One region of the Lysinibacillus sp. G1-3 genome, then DNA from elsewhere that is predicted to be linked to it. Evidence: a T-box and tRNA genes for the amino acid it is inferred to sense, from the RefSeq annotation. Region 1 holds a T-box; the other holds one or more tRNA genes.
What was found. The T-box of region 1 lies ahead of leuS (leucine--tRNA ligase). A T-box ahead of a tRNA ligase gene usually reads a tRNA of that ligase, here a tRNA-Leu.

Region 1 (7,864 bases):
CGTTTGTTTCACTCCATCCCATTTCTGTAACAATCGGTATCTTGTATACACTATATGCATATGCTCCACCGATTGAAAGGTGAATAGCGATTGCAGATAATGCAATTAACCATCTATTTTTATTCATAATTTCTCTTTTCTCCCCTCTTTTGCTACCTGTGAAAACTTTATGAACGTCTCTGTAAAACAATTTACCACTTAGAATTATTCAAATGCAAGATGTTTTTTAAAAAAATATTATTTCTGCAAAAAGTATTTTATTTTTCACCCCAATAATTTTATAACGTAAACCCTACAGTCTCTAAGCAAATAGATGTTTTTTAAACAAAAACCATAACATTTTTTAGCTATTATTATTTTTCTACTCTATTATACAACTTCATATTAACTATATTAATATAATTAATTTTGTGCATATTTTCACATACAATCAATGTATACCCCACTTTTTCTAACGCTTATTATTTCTTCGTGTTTCTATAAAGGTTCATAAACAAATATCCATTAAGTAGAAATAACGTGGATAAAAGAGAATTTTAAAGCCTAAATAGACAAATTTCGTTCGTGCAAAAGGGAATGTGAAAATCATATTAAATGATTTAATTAACTTTTAATGGATATTCAATTAAATAAATACAATACACATTGTGCATACTTTAAAACGATTAATAATTACTTATTGATTTTTATTATTCAAATATATATTTTTTCTTTTAGTAAAAATCCTACACATTCTTTTTAGCTATGGCTAGTTATACTTTTCAAACTAAAAAACAACTAAACCAATCAGTTATAACAGAAATATTTGCTATAGCGCACAAGTAAAAACAGTACTTTTCAACCAAATACTGTTAATGTTTATAAAAACCAATTATAGATTTTTTTATGTAAATACTAACTTTGACGAAGATATGCATTCTATTAGAGACGGTCAATCTAAGGCGGTCTTCAAGACATATTTTGAAATGAAGTTCCCCATTAATCTAGTTACATATCAAAAAAAGAGATGCTCGAAGAATTTCAGAGCACCTCTTTCCTTTTTATGAAAAATAAATGATAAATACAATTATTAGTACTAGTGACATAATAAACAATCCAATTGATATATAATGTCTTTTTTCCTCTCGCCCATAATTATAGTCAATCGCAATAGAACTTATCATGGCGACAGCTAAAAATCCGGATATTGCAGCTATATAGATAAACCATCCATATAGATTCATTAAAATTAAAATTGCCCCTTCTATAAACTTAACAATATATGTTGTACGTTGATGGCCTGTATTTATATATTTTGGCTCCTTTGAGATGCTAAACTTTTTTCTAATAACTATCTCGATAAGTAACCCTAGAAAGAGAGCAATTATTAAAAAAGTAACCATCTCACCGAAACTAATATCTTTATCATCTTTTCGCATAAGGGCAATAAATGCTGACGCAGTGTCAGCATCTTCCACCTTGTAGAAGATATTTGTATGTCTATCGCTAAAAGCTAACAGCTCATCGTTTAAGTACATTTTTAGCTGCACAACCTGCCCATTGTCAAACTCTACCCATACATCACGATATGCATAGTAATCATCATCCTTCTTCGAAATAACTGCCTTTTGAAGCGTATTGGCAATGAGCTTTGTTTCCGAATCATTTTTATAAGACTGTTGCCCTAAAATCCAGCCAGTTCTTCCGGCCTTAAAGGTATCCTCCTCCCAATTATACGCACTCGTAAACTGTTTAACCTCATGTTGGGCTAGTTCAATAATCGTAGCATGCTTAGATAAATCTACTTGCTTCCATGGACCAATTACAATCAAGAAGAGGATCGTCACGACTGCTCCAATGAAAACCATTGGATATTGCCATCTACGAGATTGTTTATTTTGCTGAACTACATTGTGCAAAATACGATCCTGCAATTGTTGTGAGAAACGCGGGGCTTCTCCAAGCTCTTTATCCAGTTTATTTTTAAAAGATGTCATCTTCTAGCACCTCCCAATGGTTTTTGTCCAGTTCTCCCTGCAATATTTGTCTAGCTCTACGAAGTCTTGTTTTCACTGTATTTTCGGTACATGCAAGTACCTCCGCTATCTCACGAACCTTTAATTCTTGGTAATAATAAAGAATAATTACTTCTCGGTAGTTGATTGGAAGTTCAAACAAAGCTGCTGTTACAATTCTTCGTTCATCCTTTTCAATCAAATTTGTTTCTGGCGATCGTTTATTGACGCCAATGTGCAGCTTTTCAAATAAAATATGTCGCTTATTTCTCCAACTTCGTAAATAGTCATGACTTTTATGTACTGTTATTTTTACTAAATATGTTTTTAGCGAGGATCGTTGTTCAAAGCGCTCCCGTTGCCGATAATAAGCAAAAAAGACATCTTGAACGATTTCTTCTGCAATAGCCCAGTCTTTCACATATAGATAAGCTACTCGAAGGCAATACTCACCATGCTCTTCCATAATATTTGCTAAATGCTCACTCAAACAAACACCTCCTATTCACACTATAGTCGTATCAAAATCTTATATGGTTTCAGCAAAAAAGAAAAAAGTGCCCAAATATTGGACACTTTTCACATTATTATTTCACGACGATATTAACAAGCTTACCTGGAATGACAATTATTTTTACTAAGTCTTTGCCTGCCATATACTCTTGTACTTTATCATCTGCAAGAGCTACTTTTTCGATTTCTTCTTTTGAAGCATCTTTCGCTACGACGATTTTTGCACGTACTTTGCCTAGTACTTGTACAGCGATTTCCACTTCATCATCTACAAGTTTAGCCTCATCATATGTTGGCCATTCCTTATATGAAAGTGATTCATCATGACCTAATATCTGCCATAGTTCTTCAGCAACGTGTGGCACCATTGGAGCTAGCATTTTCACAAAGCCTTCAGCGTATTCTGTTGGAATTACATCCGCTTTGTAGCAATCATTGATGAATACCATCATTTGTGAAATGGCTGTATTGAAGCGAATACCTTCATAATCCTCTGTCACTTTTTTCACAGTTTGATGATATGATTTTTCTAATGTTTTGTCATCAGAAACTTGAATTTTCGCAGCGATTGTACCATCTTCTTCATTAACAAATAGACGCCAAATACGATCTAAGAAGCGACGTGCCCCGTCCAAGCCATTTGTTGACCATGCAACAGATGCTTCAAGTGGACCCATAAACATTTCATATAGACGTAAAGTATCCGCACCGTGTGAAGAAATGATTTCATCTGGGTTAACGACATTACCTTTTGATTTAGACATTTTCTCATTACCTTCACCAAGAATCATCCCTTGGTTAAATAATTTATGGAATGGCTCTTTCGTGTGTACAACACCTAAATCGTATAATACTTTATGCCAGAAGCGAGCGTATAGTAAGTGCAATACCGCATGCTCTGCCCCACCGATATAAATATCAACTGGTAACCAACGTTTCAGTAATTCAGGGTCTGCGATTGCTTCTTTATTTGTTGGGTCAATATAACGAATGAAGTACCAGCTAGAACCTGCCCACTGTGGCATCGTATTCGTTTCGCGACGACCTTTTTTGCCTGTTTCAGGATCAACAACATTTACCCATTCAGAAATGTTCGCTAACGGAGATTCACCCGTACCTGAAGGACGAATATTATCTGTTTTTGGTAGTACTAATGGTAATTCTGATTCCGGTACTGGCGTCGTTGTACCATCTTCCCAATGAATCATAGGAATTGGCTCACCCCAGTAACGTTGACGAGAGAATAACCAGTCGCGAAGACGGTAAGAGATTTTCTTCTCTCCTACACCTTTTTCTTCAAGCCATTGAATTGCCTTAGCAATACCTTCCTCTTTGTTTAAGCCATCAAGGAAGTCAGAGTTAATATGTTTACCATCACCTGTGAAGGCTTCTTTGCTAATGTCTCCACCTTCAAGGACAGGAATAATTTCTAAACCAAATTCTGTAGCGAATTCATAGTCGCGCTCATCATGTGCTGGAACTGCCATAATTGCACCAGTACCGTATGATACTAACACATAGTCCGCAACCCAAATCGGCATTTTTTTACCGTTAATTGGATTAATTGCATAGGCACCTGTGAATACGCCTGTTTTTTCTTTTGCTAAATCTGTGCGTTCTAAATCAGATTTCAATTTTACTTTATCTAAATAAGCTTCAACAGCTTGTCGTTGTTCAGCAGATGTAATTTGATCCACTAATTTATGCTCGGGTGCAATAACACAGTATGTAGCACCAAATAATGTATCAGGACGAGTTGTAAACACCGTGAAGTTTTCATCTGTTCCATCTATATTAAATGTTACTTCTGCACCTTCCGAACGACCAATCCAGTTACGTTGCATATCCTTAATAGACTCTGGCCAATCAACTTCCTCTAAGTCATCGATTAAACGATCAGCATAGGCAGTAATTTTAAGCATCCATTGTTTCATTGGACGACGTTCTACAGGGTGACCACCACGCTCTGACTTTCCATCAATAACTTCTTCGTTTGCAAGTACTGTTCCAAGTGCTGGACACCAGTTTACAGCTACTTCATCTACATAGGCTAAGCCTTTGTTATAAAGTTGGATAAAGATCCATTGTGTCCATTTATAATATTCTGGATCTGTTGTGTTAATTTCACGATCCCAGTCATAGCTAAAACCTAACTCTTGGATTTGACGCTTAAATGTTGCAATATTTTTCGCTGTAAATTCTGCAGGGTCATTTCCTGTATCAAGTGCATATTGCTCTGCAGGTAAACCGAATGCATCCCAGCCCATAGGATGTAGGACGTTATAACCTTGCATACGCTTGAAGCGTGAAAGGATGTCTGTCGCTGTATAGCCCTCTGGATGTCCTACATGAAGACCAGCACCAGATGGATATGGGAACATATCTAACGCATAAAATTTTGGTTTTTCTGTTTCGTTTTCAGTTTTAAACGTTTTATTATCAGCCCAATATTGCTGCCACTTTTTTTCGATTTGTTGATGATTAAAACTCATTATTTTTCCTCCTTTGAATGTGTCATGCTCTTCAACTTAAGAATTGACAAAATATTTAAAAAATAAAAAAACTCGCCCCTTTCTTCATTAGAAAGGGACGAGAGAATTCGTATCTCCCGCGGTACCACCCACATTAGTGATCACACTCAGCTTTAGCTTCCTTAACGCGGAAGGAACGGCACGAGCTGTTTCACTCGGGCAGACTCAGAAGGCGAGTTCAATTTGCTTTCCTACTAGCTCCCACCAACCGCTAGCTCTCTAAAAAGAAACACAAATTTACTATTCCTCATCATTGTCTTACATGTATTGCATTTATTCTAATGGAAAGTACTGAAAAGCACAAGACTTTGTTTACATACTAACCATTTTTGAACAAATTAAATCCCTAAGAAGGTAACAATATTCGAAATAAGTTGTATCCATAGTGCTCGCTTTATTTTAAACTACAAGAAAGCTCCGTAAAGATAACTCCTAGCGCATAAGCACCGGCATCCGGATAACCTAGACTTCTTTCACCAACTGTTCCAGCGCGACCCATTCGAGCTACGATTTCCTTTGTATATTCCGCTCCTTTAACAGCAGCCTCTGCCCCTTTCTCAAAAGCTGTTTTAAAGTCCGCACCAGTTGCAGCACTTTCTGACCAGGAATTCACACAAGGTACAAGCGCATCTACAAGCGTTTTATCGCCTACCTCTGCCCCTCTTCCGAAAGAACGCTCACCGACAGATTGTATACCTTTCAGCGTAGCTTGTAACATTTCAGCAAACTCTCCGACAGTTAATTCCATTTTCCCCTCCACTGCTTTACTAGCAGCTCGGAAAGCCCCGCCCCAAATTGGACCAGAAGCTCCTCCACAATGTTCCATAATGATCATGGAACAACCATCAAGGAAAGTCCCAATACTTAAATGTTCATGATTTAGAATCGAGCTCCATCCTCGTTTTAATTCCTTAAAACCTTTTGCGACACTCATTCCGAAATCGCCGTCACCTGCATAGGTATCCAATTCGCAGAAAGACACTTCGTTCTTAATAATAATCTCACTCATTTTATCTACAAGATAAATCATATTATTTAATGTGATTACCTCGTTTTTAATGATAGCGTGTTCTTCTTCTGTTTCCGTCTCAAAGAATACCTCTTTCTCTTCTACGTTATCATTAATATCTACGTATTCTACACGTTCAACTGGTCCATCTACCTTAAATGCAGGTGTATTACATTCTTTCGATAATAATGTATTCAGTTCATTATCTAGTTTCATTACTGTAAGAGAGATCCCAGCCATATCAATACTTGTCATGTAATTGCCGACAAACGTTCTATTGATTCGTATATTTCTTTTACTCAGCTCTCTAGTAACCGCATTATTAAACAGATAAAGTTCTTGAAGTGGTGTACCACCAAATCCATTTACTAGAACAGCAATTTCAGCATCTTTATCTAATCCTAAATCTTTCATAAGGTCATTTGTCATACGTAAAGCTAATTCATCTGCAGCCATTATTTTTTCTCTTTTTCTTCCTGGCTCTCCATGAATACCGACACCATATTCCATCTCGTCTTCACCCAATTTGAAAGTAGGTGATCCACTAGCAGGAACCGTACAGGAAGTTAGTGCCAGACCAATTGTTCGAACATTTGCCGCTGCTTTTTCCGCTACAGCTTTAACCTGCATCAAATCCATACCTTCTTCTGCAGCTGCACCAGCAATTTTATGTACTAACACAACTCCTGCAACGCCGCGGCGTCCTACTGTATAAAGGCTATCTTCTACTGCAATATCATCTTCTACGCGAACGTACTCTACTTGAATGCCATCCTCCATAGCTAAGTGGGCGCCATTTTTAAAATTCATTATATCCCCGCTGTAATTTTTAATTATGAGCAGTGTACCTTTTTGGCTGGCTGTTGCTTTAATTGCTTGATATACCTGTATTTGTGAAGGAGAGGCAAACACATCACCACATACCGCAGCATCTAGCATTCCTTTTCCTACTAACCCTGCATGTGCTGGTTCATGTCCACTACCGCCACCGCTAATTAAAGTTACCTTATTTGCATTCATTGCTTTTTTCTTAATTATTTTATATTTTTTTAACAGCTCAAGTTCCGGGTGAGCCATAACTATCCCATTGCACATTTCCATAACAAGTGATTCAGGTTGATTCATAATTTTTTTCATCTTAATCCTCCCCTATAAGTTTTGTCACATTTTACGGAGCCTATTTGTAGACATACTTCTATAATTATTCAAAGAAGATTCCCGCTATGATACCCCTCGAAATATATTTAAAAACGAATTCTAATTTACTATGTAAAATGAAAGTTTTGTCTAAAGATACTCATACTCGGCATAATTGCGTTCCTTTATTGCGGGATAAAGTGAAACTTTATCAGTGGGGTGTTTTCTGTACCCCACTGATCATTAGTCTTCACCAATCGGGCAATTAGGGGCAGTTCATTTATTATTACTGCCCCTTATTGCGGGATAGCTCCTGACATTCACGGAAAGCGAAATGCTTACAGCCAATACATTTATTTGTATCTAAATAGCTTAAAGCTTTATTAATCGCTTCTCCTGTATGCGGATAGAAATTATCTTCACCAATTTCATCATATAAGCCATTGTGCTGTAGTGCCTTTTTTAATTCGTCTTGTACTCCTGTAACTAAAATAGTGCCACCCTGTGTTTTAAAATTCCGAATGACATTACTAAAATACGACTCACCTGTTGAATCCATAAAAGGTACTTTACCCATGCGTAATACTAAAACTTTTTGTTCGTGCTGAATAGAACTTACAATTGCCTGCTCAAAGGTTTGAGCTGCGCCAAAGAAAAGAGGACCCTCAACTGTATAAATA
Region 2 (7,864 bases), on a different contig from region 1:
TTGATACACCTATTTTTGATAAAGCAACTGCTATTAATATTGATAAAACAGCGATGTCCAAACAATTGAAAAAACAAAAAATGATGTCTCCACAGCAACTAGCAAAAATCGCTATTGCAGGCGTGCACAAAAATAAGCCTATTATTTGTCCTATGCCAATGCGTAAAACAATGGATGTTATTTTTACGATCTTCCCTTCGTTACACAAGGCATTAATGAGGATGGTCTGTAAAGTAAGCCGAAAAGCTCGAATAACATAATTACTTAATGTAAAAGCTTTCTTCCAGATGGTAAAAAACCGCTATACTTTTCCGTCGGCAAGGCATGATCCGCATCACGGAAAAAAATAGGATGTTGGACACGAAGGCATATGTCTCCTTCGCTGAAATTTTATTTACACTTCATCTCAAAAACAATTCTAGGATTGTCGCGGCTTTTTACCTTTCTAATTTAGATAACAAAAACACTGAACGAATTAACCCCTTTTAAGAGACAAGTAGCTAGTTATTATGCTCTTCTTCATTTTTCTTATAAATACCTAAGAATAAAATAATAAGACCTATGATAAAAATTATAGGAAATAAAACCATCATAATCGATGCTGCCCAACCATTTCTAACCAATAATCCATACAATACGCCTATTAAATATGATAAAAATGGTGCAAACGCAATCATTATAATGATACCCCAAATGATATATCTCCCTTTTTCTGACCGTCCTTCGCTTAATTGGAATCCCGCTATTAACCCTACTAATACAATTATTAAGGCAATAACAAACGTCATTTCAAATCACCTCCTCCTTTCCTTCTACAATATGCTGCTTTCGTTTATCGATTTGGTAACTTAACACTAGGCTTTTAAAAATATTTCGTAATTTGCGCCTAGACTGAAATCATCCATTGATTCAAAAAAATACCACAACCATCAAAAAGCTGTGGTTGTGGCTTTCTACTACTCGATCTAAATAACATCATGCAAAATGACACCATCGCTCATTTTTATAATACGATCCGTATAAGTAAGCATCTCTTCATCATGGGTCACCATTAAAGTTGTAATGTTTAACGTTTTAGTTAAATCCTTAATTAGGAACATAACCTCTTTTGATCGTTGTGAATCTAAGCTTGCAGTTGGTTCATCTGCGAATAGAACTTTCGGTTTATGAATGATCGCACGAGCAATGGCAACACGTTGCTTCTCCCCTCCTGACAATGAAGAAGGATAAGAATTTTTCCGATGGTCCATCCCAACTAATTTTAGTAATCGATTAACTTCATTTTTTTGTTCCTGTTTCTTTAATTTTGATTCAGAAACATCTAACATTAGTAGCAGCTGTTCCTCAACTGTAAGGAAAGGTACGAGGTGTGCAAATTGAAAGACAAACCCAAATTCACTTGCTCGTACTTTTCGAACCTCCTCAGCGTTCATAATAGACAGGTTTTTTCCTTCAAATATAACATATCCATCTGTTGCAGGCTGAAGTCCTGCCGCAATTGTCAAAAGTGTACTTTTACCGGAACCAGATGCACCTACCAATGCAGTTATTTCTCCTTCTTTTAATGAAAGATCTATCCCTTTAAGTATTTCCTCCTCTACCTCGCCATTCGTAAACGTTTTTCTAACTTCATCGATTTTAAATAAAGTCATACTAAGCCTCTCCTTGCTGTATCGCTTGTAATGGTTCAATTTTTTTAATTTGGAATGCTGAAATTGTAGCGCCTACAAATCCAATAATTAGGAATACGATCGATAATTGAGTTGTTGTCGCAATCGTTAAAGTAAATGGCATTCCTTTTGGCGCTATCAGATTAAAGGCCTGGCTAAAGGTTACAGATAAAACAAGTGAAATAACTGTAATGATGGCCATCTGTGTCCATATCATTTTGAATAACTTACTTGTTTTCAAACCAATCGCCTTTAAAATTCCGTATAAGCCGATTTTTTGGACATTCATCATATAGAAGAAGATGGCGAACAGCATCCCACTAATGACTACTAGAAACCAAATAATCATATTCAAAGACATTTGTTCTGCGTTATAGCTTGGGATTGTGTTAAGAAATTCTTTATTTGAAAATGATTCTAATCCAGTAAATTCTTTTGAAGCATCTCCGTCTGGTACGAAAATCATCTGCATTTCATCCACACGGTAAATTTCTTTATAATCCTCTTTATTAATGTAGGCAACAGGTGCATGACTATATTTCTTTTGGTCGACAAATCCCTTTACTACAAAATTGCCACCAAATAGACTATTCGTTAATGTATCTCCTACTTTAATTCCTTTATCTTGCATCGAGCTGTCTAATATGACTTCCTCATGTTCCACATTTTCAAATAACGCTGAATCGGTCGATGTAACAAAGGCAACGCTTTGCTGCTTATTGTCCTGATCATTTAAAAAGCCCATTTGTAATGAAAAAGCTACTGCATCTTTTTCTTTGCTCAATATTTCATTTTGTGTACGATTATCTATTTTTGACAGATTATATGTTTGATCTGCATCCCCATTCATATAAAATTGACCTTGTGGTAAATCCTTAATTAGAGCGGCATTATCTTGAGACAGTCCGTTCGCCAAACCAGAAATAATAAAAGTTAATAAACTAACTAAAAAAACAATTGACCCTAATATTAAAAATCTTACTTTATTCTTCTTAATTTCTTTCCACGCAAGATTCATCGTTAACTCCTCCGTTCCTTTTTACATCCTTAGCATAAACTCCTTAAATGAACGGAAGATGAACTAATTATTAATTATGAAATGTTTTTAACTTCTTTCAGCGGGTTTCCAAACACCCGCTGAAAGAAGTTAAAGCCTCCGGCGGATGTCACGGAGTCAGAAAGGAGTTCCTTGTTCAAGCACAAAGCCGATTCCGGACGCAATTATGCCGAGGCATAATTGATCAAAAAAAGCTCATAAACCTTTTCTTTTTAGGTTTACGAGCTTATTGTAAAATTCATCATTATTATAGTAGGCTTTTGACAGATTTATTGGCCCTCTAAACGAATGACAGCTTTTTTATAATATTTTGGGGTTTCTTCAATTTTTGATTCGTACAAAACCACTTCTTCTACTAGAAATTCAGGAAGCTGAAAATTATCTTCCATCAATGCCTCTGACGAAATTTTCCCACATGCTTCATCCCACTTTCTTGCAACAGTTATATGGGGGACAAAGGGCTTCTTATCTAATTCAAATCCAACCTTCATACAGTCTTGGTATACTATTTCTTGCACAACATTTAATTGCTGAGATTCGAGCAGATCGGCCCATAAAATTCTTGGATACTCCTTTCTTCCAAAAGTATTGAAACCTTGAATTTTTAATTCGAATGGAGAAACATTTAGAAGATTTCCCCTCACTTCATTCATCACAGCTTGTAATTGCTCTTCATCCGCATGACCTAAAAAAGCCAAAGTGATGTGATAATCTTCCTGATGAACCCATCGTTTAAAATGAAAGTCTGTTTTTAATTTTTCACATCTCACATGAAGAGCTGCTTTAATGTCTGATGGAAGTGGAACCGCAATAAAAAAGTGTCTGTTCATAATCATACCCTCTCTATTCTTCGTAAATGCTACCTAACAGGCATTATGTCTTTTCCTACAATATATTAACCATACTACTACGCTAAAGCAGCGAAAAAGACTCCCCAACTAAATACTGGTATTAGAATAGTGAACGGTAAGGTGAGCGATTTGATTTAGAAAGTATAGAAAACACAACCAGATGTAATTCCCCTAAAAATTTGAATTGCTTAAAATCATTAGATTTCCACTGATTTTTATTCAGTTTGGTCTAAATGAAGTGTGTACTCCGGTAAAATTGTGTATTTATCACCAGAGATTGCGTATGCTGTACCTTCAAGGTATGCAACCCCACCATTATTTTTATTCATTGTTACCATACCACTTACAGTTGAACCTAAAGCTCCCATACCACCAACACTTACATCTCTAGCAAAACCAGAATGGTATCTTAATTTTACAGTACCAGAAAAATTATATGCCAAGCTGTGGCAGGCTTAACAGACCAAAATACAGCTCGACCTGATTCAGCATCTACAATACTTGCTCGACCTCCAGGACCAGTAATTGATGAACGCAAAATAGGATTCTCGTTAGTTGCTGTGACACTATCAGGGTGATTAAAAATAGCATCAGAAACTTCTTGATCATTTCCAAAACTTCTAACTGTTATTTTCTCGTCCATATATATGATTTCACCTTTTTCAATGAAATCTTCTAATACCAGAGTATCTGTTTCACTTGCAAATACCGGTGAAACTAAAACTAAAGAAAAAACCATAAAAACTACTGATAAAAAACATTTTTTCATAATACAACCTCCATTTCTATATTCTTTATCACTTTATAATGCTAACATGTAAGAGAGGTGGTCTAAATGGAACAACAAGATTATTACCAAAATATGATAAAAAGACTTTGTAAAGCACACAATATTTCTCCTCGAAAACCTAGATTTATTGAAGTCGAAGATGTGGTTACTATTACTGTTAAAAATCATTTGAAAGAAGGAGTAGATTTGGAATGTTTTAAAATTCTAAATCTTATTTATCAAACGGTTGGACCTTTAGGTATAAAATTTAATCAGCAATTACTTTTATATCCTGGTGGAAATAGATTAGATAGAGTAACAATAACTTTTTCCAAAAAGGATTATATAGCTTTAAACGAGAAATTAGAAACCGGTGAAATAAATTAATGGGTAGCTTAATGCTACCTTTTGTAAAAATACTAACTGGACCAGCAACAAATAAACTTGAACACAACACACTTGACATCATTTTTTTAAATTATTCATTTTATCACCTCCTGTTATTTTCGATTTCAATCTACTTTTTTATTATCTTTTCTTATTAAATAACACCTAGTTACTTCAAGAACAATAACTGTACCTGCTATCACTATCCATTGAAAACCAACACTATTATCATTTAATATCCAACGTGAGAAGCATATGTATATGTATAACCATATACTGTTACACTCTGTGGCTGACTACTAGCTTGCGCCGCGAAAGCGCTTACATTAAAATAAGACATTGTCATAAAAATAGAAATCAACGCTGTAGTTACTAATTTTAACATTTTAATTTTTTTCATAATTTACCTCCTGTCATAATAGCAATAACATCACTAAGAGACATTGCTTATACTTTTTCTTTTGTAAGTTTTTCAGGATTGGAAAGCGACTACGTAAAATTATCTAAATTACAATGTTAGCTATTAGAATCTTGGACTCTATTTATAAAAATACTAATAAAAATAAAATGTACCAATAATCGTTTTACCATCATGTAAATATAATGGCGTCGATTTTTTAAATGATTTATTATATTCATCTACCTTATTTGGCGAAGATATGCCATCAGGCTGATAAATATATCCTAATACACCGTTCTCACCTTCTGCCAACATTAATTCAGGTTCAACAAGCATTAAGTTTTCCATATTAGGACCATACGTTTGCCCATCTTCATTTATTGGATAACCATCGCTTATAATACTATCTCTAGTTGGTATAACTAAATCTGAGGCAGCCACCTTTATACGTTCGCTATTGTTATCATCTATCATCATTTTATTAACAAAAAATGCATTGCTCGATGGTACTACAAAGAACATTATTACCAACAACATTAGAATAACAGTAAGTGCCTTACTATTTGCCTTTTTGCCACTCTTTATCATTATAAATTCTCCTTTCCATCAGTTCTTAGGTTCCCTATATCATTGTTTGTTTCCAATCAGCATGATTAAACATCGCCTAAACTACTTAATCTGTATAATTCTTAATTTCGTTCAGTTTAGAGCTATCATTCCTATCATCTTCAATATTTTGAAAAAATCTCTTTTAGTAGTTATTAACTCTATCACTCTTTATAAAAGTATACAAATCAATCTCTGCTGGCTTTCGTTCATATTTTGAGAATTGCTTTATTTGAAATTTTAAGTACCTATATGATATAAAAGAATTTCAGACGAATATTGTTAAACATTCTTTAATGAATATAAACAATCCATGTTGATATAAAAAAATCCACTCAAATCAAAATAGATTTTGAGTGGATCTTAAATGTTTCTACAAATTTACTACAATAAAAAAAGAACCCTTGTATATCAAGGATTCTTTACTAAATATGATACCGGTGGTCGGGGTCGAACCGACACTCCAAAGGAACACGATTTTGAGTCGTGCGCGTCTGCCAATTCCGCCACACCGGCATAATGGAGATAAAAAAAATCGGAAAATCCGATTAAGAAATAAATTATGGAGGCGGCAACCGGATTTGAACCGGTGATAAAGGTGTTGCAGACCTGTGCCTTACCACTTGGCTATGCCGCCATAATAATTGGAGCGGAAGACGAGGTTCGAACTCGCGACCCCCACCTTGGCAAGGTGGTGTTCTACCACTGAACTACTTCCGCAATAAATGGCTGGGGTACCTGGATTCGAACCAGGGCGTGACGGAATCAAAATCCGTTGCCTTACCGCTTGGCTATACCCCAAAAGTTAAATATATAAATGGGGCGACTGATGGGAATCGAACCCACGAATGCCTGAACCACAATCAGGTGCGTTAACCACTTCGCCACAACCGCCATATTACTATATTTTTTATTGTTTTAAATTAAATGGGGCGACTGATGGGAATCGAACCCACGAATGCCTGAACCACAATCAGGTGCGTTAACCACTTCGCCACAACCGCCATGAAATTAATTAATTGGCAGGGGCAGTAGGAATCGAACCCACACCAAAGGTTTTGGAGACCTCTATTCTACCGTTGAACTATGCCCCTATTAGATTAAAACTGGTGGAGGGGGACGGATTCGAACCGCCGAACCCTAAGGAGCGGATTTACAGTCCGCCGCGTTTAGCCACTTCGCTACCCCTCCGGGAAAATCATGGTGCCGGCGATAGGAGTCGAACCCACGACCTACTGATTACAAGTCAGTTGCTCTACCAACTGAGCTACACCGGCAAAAAAATATGGTGGGTCAGGACGGAATCGAACCGCCGACACTTAGAGCTTCAATCTAATGCTCTACCAACTGAGCTACTGACCCATATTTTTAAAAATAAATGGCGGTCCCGACCGGGATCGAACCGGCGATCTCCTGCGTGACAGGCAGGCATGTTAACCGCTACACCACGGGACCATTTTGGTTGCGGGGGCCGGATTTGAACCAACGACCTTCGGGTTATGAGCCCGACGAGCTACCACTGCTCCACCCCGCGATAATAAGGTGATTTATTTAAATAATGGTGGAGGATGACGGGCTCGAACCGCCGACCCTCTGCTTGTAAGGCAGATGCTCTCCCAGCTGAGCTAATCCTCCATCTGGGTATTAAATGGTGACCCCTACGGGATTCGAACCCGTGTTACCGCCGTGAAAGGGCGGTGTCTTAACCACTTGACCAAGGGGCCATCGTTTGGAATGAAAAATCCTTAAAGTGCTGGCGGAGAGTAAGGGATTTGAACCCTTGAGACAGTGTTAACCGCCTACACGATTTCCAATCGTGCTCCTTCGGCCACTCGGACAACTCTCCAAGAATGGCTCCGAAGGCAGGACTCGAACCTGCGACAACCTGATTAACAGTCAGGTGCTACTACCAACTGAGCTACTTCGGAATAATTTTATCATATAGCCTAGCGACGTCCTACTCTCACAGGGGGAAGCCCCCAACTACCATCGGCGCTAAAGAGCTTAACTTCCGTGTTCGGTATGGGAACGGGTGTGACCTCTTTGCCATCATCACTAGACTATTTTGAAAGACAATACTTATTATAACATATCTTTATTGAAGTTGCAAGTATATTTTTAATA

Region 2: it has a tRNA-Leu gene. The T-box ahead of leuS (leucine--tRNA ligase) is inferred to sense a tRNA for this amino acid. The anticodon was not compared.

Annotation. Positions count from the first base shown of each region.
Region 1 is NZ_JBWHYQ010000014.1:130,072-137,935, forward strand. Features, by position in the region: gene ACVYAD_RS16220 (L-lactate MFS transporter) at 1-127, opposite strand, end outside; gene ACVYAD_RS16225 (DUF4181 domain-containing protein) at 1,041-1,976, opposite strand; gene ACVYAD_RS16230 (sigma-70 family RNA polymerase sigma factor) at 1,963-2,484, opposite strand; gene leuS (leucine--tRNA ligase) at 2,582-4,999, opposite strand; T-box leader at 5,090-5,301, opposite strand; gene dhaK (dihydroxyacetone kinase subunit DhaK) at 5,433-7,184, opposite strand; gene ACVYAD_RS16245 (SulP family inorganic anion transporter) at 7,471-7,864, opposite strand, start outside.
Region 2 is NZ_JBWHYQ010000017.1:119,152-127,015, forward strand. Features, by position in the region: gene ACVYAD_RS18470 (SDR family NAD(P)-dependent oxidoreductase) at 1-260, shown strand, start outside; gene ACVYAD_RS18475 (hypothetical protein) at 501-788, opposite strand; gene ACVYAD_RS18480 (ABC transporter ATP-binding protein) at 966-1,652, opposite strand; gene ACVYAD_RS18485 (ABC transporter permease) at 1,654-2,688, opposite strand; gene thpR (RNA 2',3'-cyclic phosphodiesterase) at 2,997-3,563, opposite strand; gene ACVYAD_RS18495 (hypothetical protein) at 3,794-3,946, opposite strand; gene ACVYAD_RS18500 (hypothetical protein) at 3,994-4,347, opposite strand; gene ACVYAD_RS18505 (hypothetical protein) at 4,414-4,734, shown strand; gene ACVYAD_RS18510 (hypothetical protein) at 4,967-5,134, opposite strand; gene ACVYAD_RS18515 (hypothetical protein) at 5,288-5,722, opposite strand; tRNA gene ACVYAD_RS18520 (tRNA-Leu) at 6,176-6,256, opposite strand; tRNA gene ACVYAD_RS18525 (tRNA-Cys) at 6,304-6,377, opposite strand; tRNA gene ACVYAD_RS18530 (tRNA-Gly) at 6,386-6,460, opposite strand; tRNA gene ACVYAD_RS18535 (tRNA-Gln) at 6,467-6,541, opposite strand; tRNA gene ACVYAD_RS18540 (tRNA-His) at 6,559-6,634, opposite strand; tRNA gene ACVYAD_RS18545 (tRNA-His) at 6,669-6,744, opposite strand; tRNA gene ACVYAD_RS18550 (tRNA-Trp) at 6,761-6,834, opposite strand; tRNA gene ACVYAD_RS18555 (tRNA-Tyr) at 6,848-6,931, opposite strand; tRNA gene ACVYAD_RS18560 (tRNA-Thr) at 6,942-7,017, opposite strand; tRNA gene ACVYAD_RS18565 (tRNA-Phe) at 7,027-7,102, opposite strand; tRNA gene ACVYAD_RS18570 (tRNA-Asp) at 7,120-7,195, opposite strand; tRNA gene ACVYAD_RS18575 (tRNA-Met) at 7,200-7,274, opposite strand; tRNA gene ACVYAD_RS18580 (tRNA-Val) at 7,300-7,375, opposite strand; tRNA gene ACVYAD_RS18585 (tRNA-Glu) at 7,390-7,464, opposite strand; tRNA gene ACVYAD_RS18590 (tRNA-Ser) at 7,495-7,586, opposite strand; tRNA gene ACVYAD_RS18595 (tRNA-Asn) at 7,592-7,668, opposite strand; rRNA gene rrf (5S ribosomal RNA) at 7,685-7,800, opposite strand.